2 linked regions of the Occallatibacter riparius genome follow. The protein of the gene in region 2 interacts with the protein of the main gene of each other region in a pairwise test. Links are inferred from orthologs where the notes say so. Each region holds a gene or a part of one and is shown on either strand. Other genes may lie near its edges.

The links. Proteins that work in one complex are often made in the same cells at the same time.
Region 1: the proteins of mrdA (region 2) and MOP44_RS09550 interact in binary tests that used the Escherichia coli proteins (3 or more experiments, as listed by UniProt). The link is inferred for Occallatibacter riparius from one-to-one orthologs.

The regions. Positions count from the first base shown.
Region 1 is NZ_CP093313.1:2,403,535-2,409,388, reverse strand. The notes cover bases 1,886-5,058. They hold MOP44_RS09550 (penicillin-binding protein 1A), read left to right. Parts: upstream 1,886-2,271; coding sequence 2,272-4,845; downstream 4,846-5,058. Other genes in these bases: MOP44_RS09545 (oxidoreductase), read right to left, coding at 4,858-5,058; MOP44_RS09555 (S41 family peptidase), read left to right, coding at 1,886-2,071. Also shown: MOP44_RS09560 (EAL domain-containing protein), read right to left, coding at 1-671; more of MOP44_RS09555, read left to right, coding at 884-1,885; more of MOP44_RS09545, read right to left, coding at 5,059-5,775. UniProt on the Escherichia coli protein: Cell wall formation. Synthesis of cross-linked peptidoglycan from the lipid intermediates.
Region 2 is NZ_CP093313.1:2,567,680-2,573,304, forward strand. Bases 1,353-4,296 are described here. They hold mrdA (penicillin-binding protein 2), read left to right. Parts: upstream 1,353-1,779; coding sequence 1,780-3,813; downstream 3,814-4,296. Other genes in these bases: mreD (rod shape-determining protein MreD), read left to right, coding at 1,353-1,641; rodA (rod shape-determining protein RodA), read left to right, coding at 3,813-4,296. Also shown: rod shape-determining protein MreC, read left to right, coding at 1-1,113; more of mreD, read left to right, coding at 1,129-1,352; more of rodA, read left to right, coding at 4,297-4,916; MOP44_RS10355 (Rne/Rng family ribonuclease), read left to right, coding at 5,451-5,625. UniProt on the Escherichia coli protein: Catalyzes cross-linking of the peptidoglycan cell wall. Responsible for the determination of the rod shape of the cell. Is probably required for lateral peptidoglycan synthesis and maintenance of the correct diameter during lateral and centripetal growth.

The DNA.
Region 1 (5,854 bases), 160 kb from region 2 along the record:
AGCCAGCGCAGCATTTCCGCCTGCGCTGAGTCCTCGACCCCTTCGGCAATCGTCATGAGTCCGAGGCTCTGGCCAAGGCCGACGACCGACGCCACAATCTTGCGGCATTCGCGGTCGGTGTCCATGAATCGCACGAAGCTGCGATCGACCTTGAGCTCGTCGAACGGCAGGGCCTGCAGGTGGCGAAGGCTGGAGTAGCCGGTGCCAAAGTCGTCGAGGGCCAGACGGCACTGGAGGGATTTGAGGTCCTGGGCTACCGAGGTGGCGCGGGGCAGGTCGTCGACCAGCGCGCTTTCAGTGATTTCCAACGTGAGGCGATCGAGAGGGAACTTCCAGGCACGGGCAAGGGTTTCAAGTCTCGCGGGGAGGCCCGCGTCGAGCAACTGGGTGGGGGAGAGGTTGACGGAGATCATGAGGGGGCGCCCCGTGAGGGAGAGAGCGTCAAAGGTCTTACCGAGGAGTTGGTGGGTGAGGGTGTCGATGAAACCGGAGTGCTCGAACGCGGGAATGAAATCGTCGGGCATGACGAGGCCGGAGTGCGGCGATTGCCAGCGCGCAAGCACCTCGAAACCGGCGAGTTGGCCGGTGCGGAGCTCGACGAGCGGCTGAAAAACAGGAAAGAACTCGCCAGCTTCGAGGGCGCGCAGTATTTCGGGCGCGTCGGGGGTCACGCAGACACTTTACCCCGGTTACGTCGTGAATGTCATGGAGTGTTTGGTTTTATCAGTTGTCTGCCGGTGGGGTAGCTGGAGACAGCGAGTCTTTCGCCTGCGGCTCAGGATGACAAAGATGTGGTTGGTTGCGGTTGGGCAAGGGAAAAAACGACGGTTGGAGTATGATTGCGTCTATATAGGAAGTGGCTTCCCTGGCCGCTGAGGTGTTTGTGTCTCGACTCTTTCAACGACTGATCTTTGTGCTGGGCGCGGCGGTGTTTGCGGCACTGGGCCTGGGCTTCGCCCTGGGCGAGCTGGGATGGTTCGGCGTGCATGCCGGCGGCGAACAGGACGGCGCGTATAACCAGATCCACGTATACCAGCAGGTTTTGCGGCGGATCCAGAGCGACTACGTAACGGATCCGAATATGACGACCGTGACGACGGGCGCGCTGCATGGCTTGCTCGAGAGCCTGGATTCCGACTCGAGCTACTTGACGGCGACCGAGTACAAGATCTGGAAGGAACGGCCGACGACGGGCGTGGCGCAGGTTGGCATTACGGTCTCAAAGCGCTACGGGTACGCGACGGTGGTGAATGTGCTGCCGGGGTCGCCTGCCGACCACGAGCATGTTGCCGATGGCGATGTGATTGAGGCAATTGGCGATACGTCGACGCGGGAGCTGTCGCTGGCGGTGATCCGGCTGATGCTTGAAGGCAAGCCGGGCACGAACGTGACGATCACGCTGGTGAAGCCGCGCAAGCCCGATCCTGACAAGCTGACGCTGACCCGGGCAATTGTTCCTGAGCCGGCGATGGGCGAGCAGCAGTATTTGGATTCGAGCGTTCTCTATCTGAAGCCCGTGGTGATCAACAACGACCGGATGGACCAGCTTGCGGCCAAGATCAAGGCCAACAAAGGCAAGAAGATTGTGCTGGATCTGCGCGACACGGGCGGCGACGAGGAAGCGGGCCTGCGCCTGGCGAACTTCTTCGTCGAGAAGGGCACGCTGGCGTCGCTGGAGGGGCAAAAGTATCCCAAGGTGACGTTCGCTGCCGATGCGTCGAAGTTCCTGACGAATGCGCCGCTGGTGGTGCTGGTGAACCGCGGATCCTATGGACCTGCAGAGCTTGCGGCCTCGGCGATTGAGTCGGCGAAACGCGGTGACGTGGTGGGCGAGCGGACGTTCGGCGAGGGATCGGTGCAGAAGACGATCGACCTGCCGGATGGCGCGGCGCTGCTGCTGACCGTGGCCAAGTACCAGGGTCCGGATGGGAAGAAGATCCAGGACGAGGCGGTGAATCCGAATGTGCAGGCGGGGACGAATCCCGATGGGGACATTCAGGACGAGACGCCCGACAAGGACGACAAGTCGCTGGATAAGGCGCTGTCGATTCTGAAGAGCAAGAACAGCTAGCACCTGCAAGAAAATCAAAAGCCCCGCGTTCGCATGAGCGCGGGGCTTTCGTGTGTCTGAGGGAACCGTCTTCCCGCAATTGCACTCGGAGGTACCGGGGTGCGGTTTGTCACGGTTGGGGCGCCGAATGCGTGGTACGCTCTGAGGTATTCAGCATTCTCCACTCGCTCGCAGAGAGATTGCCTTGAGGCGAGACGCGCTTGGCTACCCCCATTCAATATGTAGAAGAACCGCAGACGCTGGGCCGAAGCCATCGGCGCGAGCCTGATCCTGAAGACAAGCCGGTTAAAGCGCCCAAGAAGCCGCGGGCGCAAAAACCGCGCCGCAAGCTGGCGGGCAAGGCGGCGCTGGCGATCCTGATAGTGCTCTCAGTGGTGACGGGCTCGCTGGCCGGGTTGACGCTGGTGTACTCGTCGGATTTGCCGCAGATCGAGGACCTGGAGCGGTACCGGCCTTCCACTACAACCGATCTTTACGACCAGAAGGGCCGGGTGATCGGCGCGTTCGCACTGCAGCGGCGCATCGTGGTGAACTACAACGACTTTGCTCCCATTCTGCGTAAGGCTGTGGTTTCCATCGAGGACAAGGACTTCGAGTCGCACGGGGGGATCAACTTCTGGCGCATCTGGGGCGCGGCCTGGCATGACATCCGCAGCAAGGGGCGGGCGCAAGGGGCATCGACGCTGACCATGCAACTGGCACGCAACCTGTTCTTCTCTGCGGACCTGGCCCGCTCCGTGAGCGGGATGCGGAAGATCCAGGAAGCATTCCTGGCCATCCAGATTGAGCGGACATTCACCAAGGAACAGATCTTCACCCTGTATGGAAACCAGATTTACCTGGGCAGCGGAATGTATGGATTCGAAGCGGCCAGCCAGTTCTACTTTGGGGCGCATGCGAAGGATTTGACGCTGACCCAGGCCGCGCTGCTAGCCGGGCTGCCCAAGGGGCCGTATGCCTACTCGCCGATTCTGAACCCGGAGAAGGCGCTGAAGAGGCGCAACCTGGTGATCAGCGAGATGGAATCGGATGGACTGATCACGCATGCCGAAGCCGGAGCCGCGCGCGGAACCGGTCTGGGACTGAAGCTGACGCAGCCCGAAGGGTCGGTGGCTCCGTGGTTCCAGGAAGAGGTGCGGCGCGAGTTGGAGAAGCAGTTCGGGAGCGAGCAGGTGCACGAGTCCGGTCTGCGAGTGGATACCACGCTCGATCTCGATCTGCAGAAGACGGCGAACCAAGCCGTGCTGGATGGGGTGGCAACGTACGAGCGGCGGCACGGGTGGAACGGCAAGCTCGACAACGTCATCGCCGATGGCAACGACATGGAGAGCTACAAACATCCCGACTGGGCGCTGAAGTATAGCCCCGGGGACTATGTGCATGCCGTTGTGACTTCTGTGCTGCCGACGATGGTGCGGGCGCGGATCGGGTCGGAAGAAGTGTTTATGCAGCCGGCCGACTGGCAGTGGACCGGGCAGCGCTATGCGGATGCGCTGTTGAAGCCGGGCGACGTGATCTACGTGCATCTGCAGGATGGGTTTGAGGGCGGGGGGCGCAAGGCGACGCTCGAGCAGGATTCCGGCGCGCAGGGCGCGCTGATGATGATGGACAACACCACGGGCGATGTTCTGGCCATGGTGGGCGGGCGCGATTACTCGGTCAGCGTGTTCAACCGGGCAACGCAGGCGGAGCGGCAGACGGGATCGAGCTTCAAGCCGTATGTGTATACCACGGCGGTGGAAGACGGCGTGAAGCCGGATGACGTGATCGTCGATGGGCCAGTGAGCTTTGGCAGCTACACGCCGCACAACTACGAGAACGACTACAAGGGCGCGATGACGATTACGAACGCGTTCGCGGAGTCGCGGAACATTCCGGCCCTGAAGCTGGCGGCGCGCGTGGGCATTCACAAGGTGATCGACATGGCGCACCGGTTCGGCGTCACGTCCAACATTCCGGCGTATCTGCCTGTGGCGCTGGGTGCTGCGGAAATCACGCTGGAAGAGCAGGTGGCGTCGTACTCGGTGTTTCCCAATGACGGGATCCGCGTGCAGCCAAGGCTGATCCGCAAGGTATCGAATGCGGACGGGATCACCCTGTGGGAGGATCCGCCGCAGGTGAAGGAAGTGATCAGTCAGCAGACGGCGCGAACCATGATGACGCTGTTGCGGGCAGTGACGGCGCACGGTACGGGCGCAGCGGCCTCGCAGTTGAATCACCCGCTAGGCGGCAAGACGGGAACGACCAGCGATTACACCGACGCGTGGTTCCTCGGTTTTTCGCCGTCTGTCACATGCGGCGTCTGGGTGGGATTTGACAGCCGGGAGTCGCTTGGAGAGAAGGAGACGGGGGCCAAGGCTGCGCTACCCATCTGGATGGCGGTGATGAAGCAGGCCATCGTGGGCAAGGACAACGAGAAGTTCCTGGGCGACCAGGGAGAGCAGAAGGCTCCGCTGCTGCAGGCTTCGGCCGCAGGTGCGGCCGCGCCGGTGAAGACTGGAGCGCGGCCTAGTATGAGCAAGCCGGCGGCCATGGCTGGAGCCGCTGCGGCGCCAAGACCGCCCGTGGCTGGATCGGGTGCGAAGACGGTGACAGCTGTGCCGGCGCAGGGTGCGCCGAAGACGGTGAATGCAGCACCTTCGACGAAGCCGGGTGTTGTTCCAGCGCCGAGGCCGCCGGCGGGTGGGCCCGCGGTGCGGCAGGCATTACCCGCCGCCAGTGTGCCTGCGAAGGCGAAGCCGGCGGTTAAGCCCGCGCTGCATCCGGGGCGGTAGCACAGGCGTCCGTCAGTGCGCGCTGGCGGTCGCCAAGTGGAATTCCGCGCGCACGGCATCCTTCGCTACGTCGTCCAGCTTCACGAGCAGATCGTCAGACAGACGAAGTGCCGCCGCCGCCAGGTTCTCGCGCAAATGGACGCGCGTCGAAGTGCCCGGAATCAGCAGGATGTTTGGCGAGCGCTGGAGAAGCCGCGCGAGCGCCACCTGCATGGGCGTCGCGCCAACTTCGGCGGCAACCTCGTTCAGCGTCCCTGATTGCAGGGGCGAGAATCCGCCCAACGGGAAGAACGGCACATACGCGATTCCCTCCGCGGCCAGTTCGTCGATGAAGGCATCATCCGCACGGTTCGCGACGTTGTAGAAGTTCTGCACGGTCACGACCGGCGCCACCTTGCGCGCCTCCACAAACTGCTCGCGCGACACGTTACTGAGGCCGATGTGGCGGATCTTACCCTGCTGCTGCAGCTCGGCCAGCACCTCCATACCGCCGACCATCGACGAGCCATCCGGAGTCATCAAGCCGCTGCCGCGCAGGTTCACTACGTCGAGCGCGTCCACGCCCAAGTTGCGCAGGTTGTCCTCAACCGACTGGACCAGGAGCTCGCGATCGAGACTCTGGATCCACTCGGCATTCGGCCCGCGCTTTGCGCCCACCTTGGTGACCAGCGTCAGCCCGGCCGGATAGGGGTGCAGCGCCTCGCGCAGAATCTCGTTCACCACGTGCGGACCGTAGAAGTCCGATGTGTCGATGTGGTTCACACCCGACTCGACCGCCTCACGGACCACCGCGATCGCTTCGGCGCGGTCCCTCGGCGGGCCGAACACCTGCGGCCCCGCCAGTTGCATTGCGCCATAGCCCATGCGGTTCACCGTCATGTCGGTTCCCGGAAACGTGAACACGCCACCCAGCTCATTCGTCTTCGTCATTGCAAATCCTCTCGGAAGCCGGCTTATTTGCCTGCCGCTTGCTTCCGGTGTTTTGATGAAGGAACCTTCAGGTTTGGAG
Region 2 (5,625 bases):
CGGGCCGTGCAGACCTCGAAGACCGGGGTGGGCAGCATCTGGGAGAACTACTTTGCCCTGCGCAACGTCAGGCAGGAGAACAAGGAACTGCAGGAGACGGTGGACCGGTTGCGGGTGGAGCAGGCCGCCTTGCTTGAGGATGCGCGCCAGGGCCAGCGGCTTCAGCAGATGCTGGGCTTCCAGGAGAAGTACTTGTATGCGACGATGCCCGCGCAGGTGATCGGCACCAGCGGCTCCGACCAGTCCTGGGTGTTCACTATCAACAAGGGCGAAAAGGAAGGGCTGAAGCGCGACATGGCCGTCATTTCAGGCGACGGCATCGTAGGCAAGGTGCGCGAGGTATTTCCGCATACGGCGCAGGTGCTGGAGATCAATGACCAGTCGAGCGGGGCGGGCGTGATCCTGGAGCAGACGCGCATTCGCGGCATTCTGCGCGGCAATGCGCAGGGGCAGCCGCAGATTGTCGGCATTCTGGCGGACAACCGCATCAAGCCCGGCGAGAAGGTGCTGACGGGCGGCGGCGACCAGATTTTTCCCCGCGGGCTGCAGGTGGGCGTGGTGGACAAGGTGCTGCCCGACCCTGATCGCGACGGATTCATCCGGGTGATTGTGAAATCCGCGGCGCAGCTTGACAGGCTCGACGAGGTCCTGGTGATTACGAGCACGGAGCCGCGCTTCTCAGACCAGCAGCTGAAAGATATGGCGCAGAGCCAGGACCTGAAGGGCGCAGACGCCGCGGCGCTCGCGGAGCAGCGGAAGGCGTCAGAGATCATGGCGGAGAGGCTGCCGGGCCTGACCGATCCGAATGCTCCGCCGCCAACCGCTCCCAAGACGGCACAGGTGGGGCCCGATGGGCAGCCAGTTCCGGCCACGCCCGCGGTGGTGCCGAAGATCATTCCGCCCGCGCATCCGGACCGATTTACGCCGGGCAATGCGACTACTCCAAATGCGGGCGGGGCAGCGGCGGGGCAGACCGCTCCCAAGGCGAAGAAGCCTGCCGTGCCCAAGCCGGATGCTGAGCAAGGTAATCCGGGGGAGAATCCGCAGGCGACCCGGCCCGTGCCGAAGCCGAGCAATCCACCTGCGAGTCCGCAGCACCGGAGGGAGCGCTAGACGATGCCTGTGCTGATGGCGAACTCCCGCCGCGACCTGGAGATTCACAAGTACCCGGCCCCGCTCTATCTTTTCGTGATCGTGCTGGCGCTGGTGCTGCAGGCCATGCTGCCACGGGCGTTTGGGCAGAACCACATCTGGTTCGACTTCCCGCTGGTAATCACGATCTATTTCGCGCTCGGGCGGCGCAGCCCAATCCAGGGCATGCTGATCGGGGGCTTTGTGGGTATATTCGAGGACGCGCTGACCGGGCGGCCCCTCGGGGTGAACGGCATTGCCAAGACTCTTGCCGGCTACCTGGCAGCGTCCGTGGGTATCCGGATCGACGTGCAGAACTACCTGGTGCGGGTGATGCTGAACTTCGCGCTGACCCTGCTGTGCAATGCGGTTTACCTGTTCATCTATCGCGTGCTGCTGGGGATGGACCTGGAGTGGAACTGGCTGACTCCGCTGTTCCAGTCGATCGGGAATTCGATCATAGCGCTGATTCTGTTCCCCTTCCTGGATCGGTTCCAGATAAGGGATTAGGCGACTCGGACTTTGGCGTGAATCAGAATCGGGAGTGGTACGTCCAATAAGTAATTCCCCTGATCCAGCGCGAACAATCATGCGGCACTTGGGCGCTGAATGTGAGTTCGATTCGCTGTATCTTATATAGAGAAGCACATGTATTCCGACCGTAGTAACCGCGGCGAGAAGCTCTCCAGCTACAAATCGGCGGCAGTGCAATACGGCATCCTTTTGATGATGCTGGCGCTCGCTGCCGGCCTGTGGCGGCTTCAGGTGCTGGGCGCCACCAACTTCCGCGAACTGGCCGAGCAGAATCGCATCCGCAAGGTGCCTATTCTGGCGCCGCGCGGCAAGCTCTTCGATCGCGAAGGGCGGCTGATTGTCGACAACTACCCATCGGTCACGTGCTTCCTAGTTCGCGAGCAGAACAAGAATGTTGACGAAGACCTGCCGATGATCGCGCAGGGCCTGAACCTCGATCTCGACCAATTGAAGGCAACGCTGAAGCACTTCCGCAGCGCCGCGGGATATCAGCCAATTCCCATCAAGCAGGACATCACGGCCGACGAGCAGGCCTTCATCGAGGCGCACCGCAACGAGCTTCCGGAGCTGGAAACCATTGAAGAAGAGCGGCGGCTTTATCCGCGCGATGGCTTTGCGTCGCACCTCATTGGATACGTGGGCGAGGTCAGCGAAGACGACCTGAACAACAATCCACGTTACGCGGCTTATCAGCCGGGCGACGTAGTGGGCAAGGCCGGGATTGAGGAGACATACGACCAGATCCTGCGCGGCGAAGACGGTTCGCAGGACGTGATTGTCGACAGCCACGGGCGTGAGATGGGTGTTCTTGGCACGCAGCACGCCAAGCCCGGGCAGGACTTGAAGCTCACCATCGACCTCGACCTGCAGCGCGCGGCAGAGATCGGACTCGGCGAGAACAACGGTGCCGTCGTCGTCATGGATCCGAGGAACGGGGAGATCCTGGCGTTGGTGTCGCACCCCAGCTACGATCCGAATGCTTTTGCTGTGCGCATCAAGCGCGACGAGTGGAACAAGCTCATCACCGATCCTCGGCACCCGCTGATGAACAAGGCCATCCAGGACCAGCTCGCGCCGGGATCGACATTCAAGATCATCATGTCGGCTGCCGGCTTGCAAGAGGGTGTGGCGCAGGATATGCGCGTCAACTGCGCGGGCGGGGGCACGTTTTACGGGCGCTTCTTCCACTGCGACAAGCATCACGGCGTGCTGGCCATCCAGCAGGCGATTCCGCTCTCGTGCGACACGTTCTTTTATGCGCTGGCGCAGAAGCTGGGCATCGACACGATTGCGAAGTACGCGACCTCGTTCGGACTGAGCCAGAAGACCGGCATAGATCTGCCTAACGAGATGTCGGGCGTGATGCCATCAACGCAATGGGAATGGCGAAACTACCACCAGAAGTACTATGCCGGCAATACGATCTCGGTCGGCATCGGACAGGGCGAGACACAGGTAACGCCGATCCAGTTGCTGCGGGCGCTCTCGGGAATCGCTTCCGATGGGCACTTCGTGCGGCCGCATAGTGTAAATCCGGACCAGCTCCCGGCGGATTTCCGTTCCGCACTGATCGATAGCTTCCCGGGCTCGGGCGAAAAGACGGTGGCCCTCGATCCCGACACGTGGATGACCATTACTGACGGCATGGCAGCAGCGACGACGAGCGGGACCGCGGCGGCCAGCCATATCGAGGGTGTGGATTTTGCCGGCAAGACCGGCACCGCGCAGGTGGTGGGCGGCGGCGACACGCACACCAAGGGCGGCGCGCGCACGCCGAACTCGTGGTTCGTGGGCATGGTGCCAAGACGCAATCCAGAGCTGGCGGTGGTGGTGCTGCAGGAGCACGGCGACTGGGGCTCGAACTCGGCGCACATCGCGCAGGCTATCGTTGTCGACTACGTGAACAAACAGCGCAAGCGCGATAACAATCTGCTGCAGAAGGCGAGCGAGCCGACCAAACCGGTGGAAGTGGGCGCGGTGTGGTCAACGCCTGATAGTGGTGATCCGAAGCACGAGGCGGAGCAGCTTCACACTGGGCATTTCCTCGTGAACCCGAGCGAACCCGCGAAGCAGATCGCGATGAAGCCGCTGAGCCTCGGCGCGCTGTTGAATGCAATGCCGCTGCGCTGGAAAGAGGGTCTCCGATAGTGCGCAAGCTCATCAGCGTACGTGATTTCGATTGGGCTCTCCTGCTGATTGTCCTGCTTCTCTGCGGCATTTCGATCATGGAGATCCATTCGGCGACGCTGCACACAAAGTACATCGGCTTCGACAAAAAGCAGGTGGCCTGGGTGGCAGGCGGCCTGCTCGCGATGTTCATCTTCGCCAAGATCGACTACCACAAGCTCATCGACATCGTTCCATGGTTCTATGGTTTCTTCACTTTCGCATTGGCCGCCGTGTTGGTGCCGGGGATAGGACACAAGGCGCTCGGCGCGCGGCGATGGATCAAGCTCGGACCTATCCTCTTTCAGCCATCTGAGTGGATGAAGCTGGTGATGATCCTGATGGTGGCGCGCTACTTCGCCAACCTGGGCGGCCGGTCATTGAGCTGGAAGGAGATCTTCAAGGCCTTCGCTCTGGTGGGAGTTCCACTCCTGCTGATTCTGAAACAGCCAGATCTGGGCACTACCCTGACCTACGTGCCGGTTCTCATCGTAGGTCTCTTCCTCGGCGGGATCAATGTGAAGCAGGCGGCGATCCTGGTTACGGCGGCCCTGGTACTGGTTGTTGGTGGATGGTCGAGCGGCAAGCTGCTTAAGCCGTATCAAAAGGCGCGTCTGACCAGCTTTATCAATCCTGATAACGACCCACGCGGAGCCGGATACCAGATTCTGCAAGCCAAGATTGCCGTGGGCGCCGGGGGCATCTGGGGTAAAGGCACGGAGAAGGGGACCCAGACGCAGGGAGCGTTCATCCCGATTCCGCACGCGGACTTCATCTTCGCGGCATTTTGCGAAGAGCATGGGTTCGTGGGCGCGATATTTGTGCTGCTGCTATACTTCCTTGTATTGATGCGTTTGATTCAAAACGCTCAAACAGCCGCGGACCTTGCCGGTTCCCTCATTATTATGGGAATCGTGGCTGCGCTGACCTTCCAGATCATGGTCAACGTAGGCATGGTCATAGGCTTTATGCCGGTCACCGGAATCCCTTTACCGTTAATGAGTTACGGCGGATCTTCGGTTCTGTTTACCTTCCTGGCGCTGGGCGTGGCGAACAACGTGCGCATGCGCCGGTTCGTAAACTAGGTTGTATCAAACGGGTTTATTCAAAGGCGGCGCGAGGATGCGCCGCAGGTAAGAGTTTTCAATCACTTGGCCGGCCAGGTTCCAGCGGGAATCGCGGGCCCGGCAGGATTGGGTTCATGAGCACGCAGAAACGGGTAAGCGGTTGGCAGAATGTCCCGGAGCGCGCGGGAGGCAGGGCTATCACGGACCCCTCTCAGGTTGCGCGGTACGTCTGGGCATTGGCCGCCGGTATAACGGCCCCGTTCATGTCGACGGTTCTGTTGGCGTGGAGCTGGGCGGCCACAAAATTTCTGCACAAGGATCAGCCATATAGACATTTTGCTCAGCCGGTATTTGCGGTTGAGCTGCCTGGTTCACCGCCACCCCATCGGGTGCGGTCGCGTCAGCTGCGCCGGCATTTGGCCCGCCAGTTAACCGCCCGCGGTGTGCCAGAGTCTCCAGGTCGTCCTGCCATTCCCCTCTCTTCCGGATTCGCGCCATCTCGTCTGACCTTGCCGTATGTCCCGGCCAATATTTGCCGGGCGGAAAGGCACGATGGCAAAAGAGATTTGTATCTCCTCTACGCCGCATGAGACGCGGCTGGCGATTCTGGAAGACGACCAGCTCGCTGAAATTTATTACGAACGCGAAAACGAGTACACCCTAGCGGGCTCCATTTACAACGGGCGTGTGACCCGCGTGCTCCCCGGCATGCAGTCCGCCTTTGTTG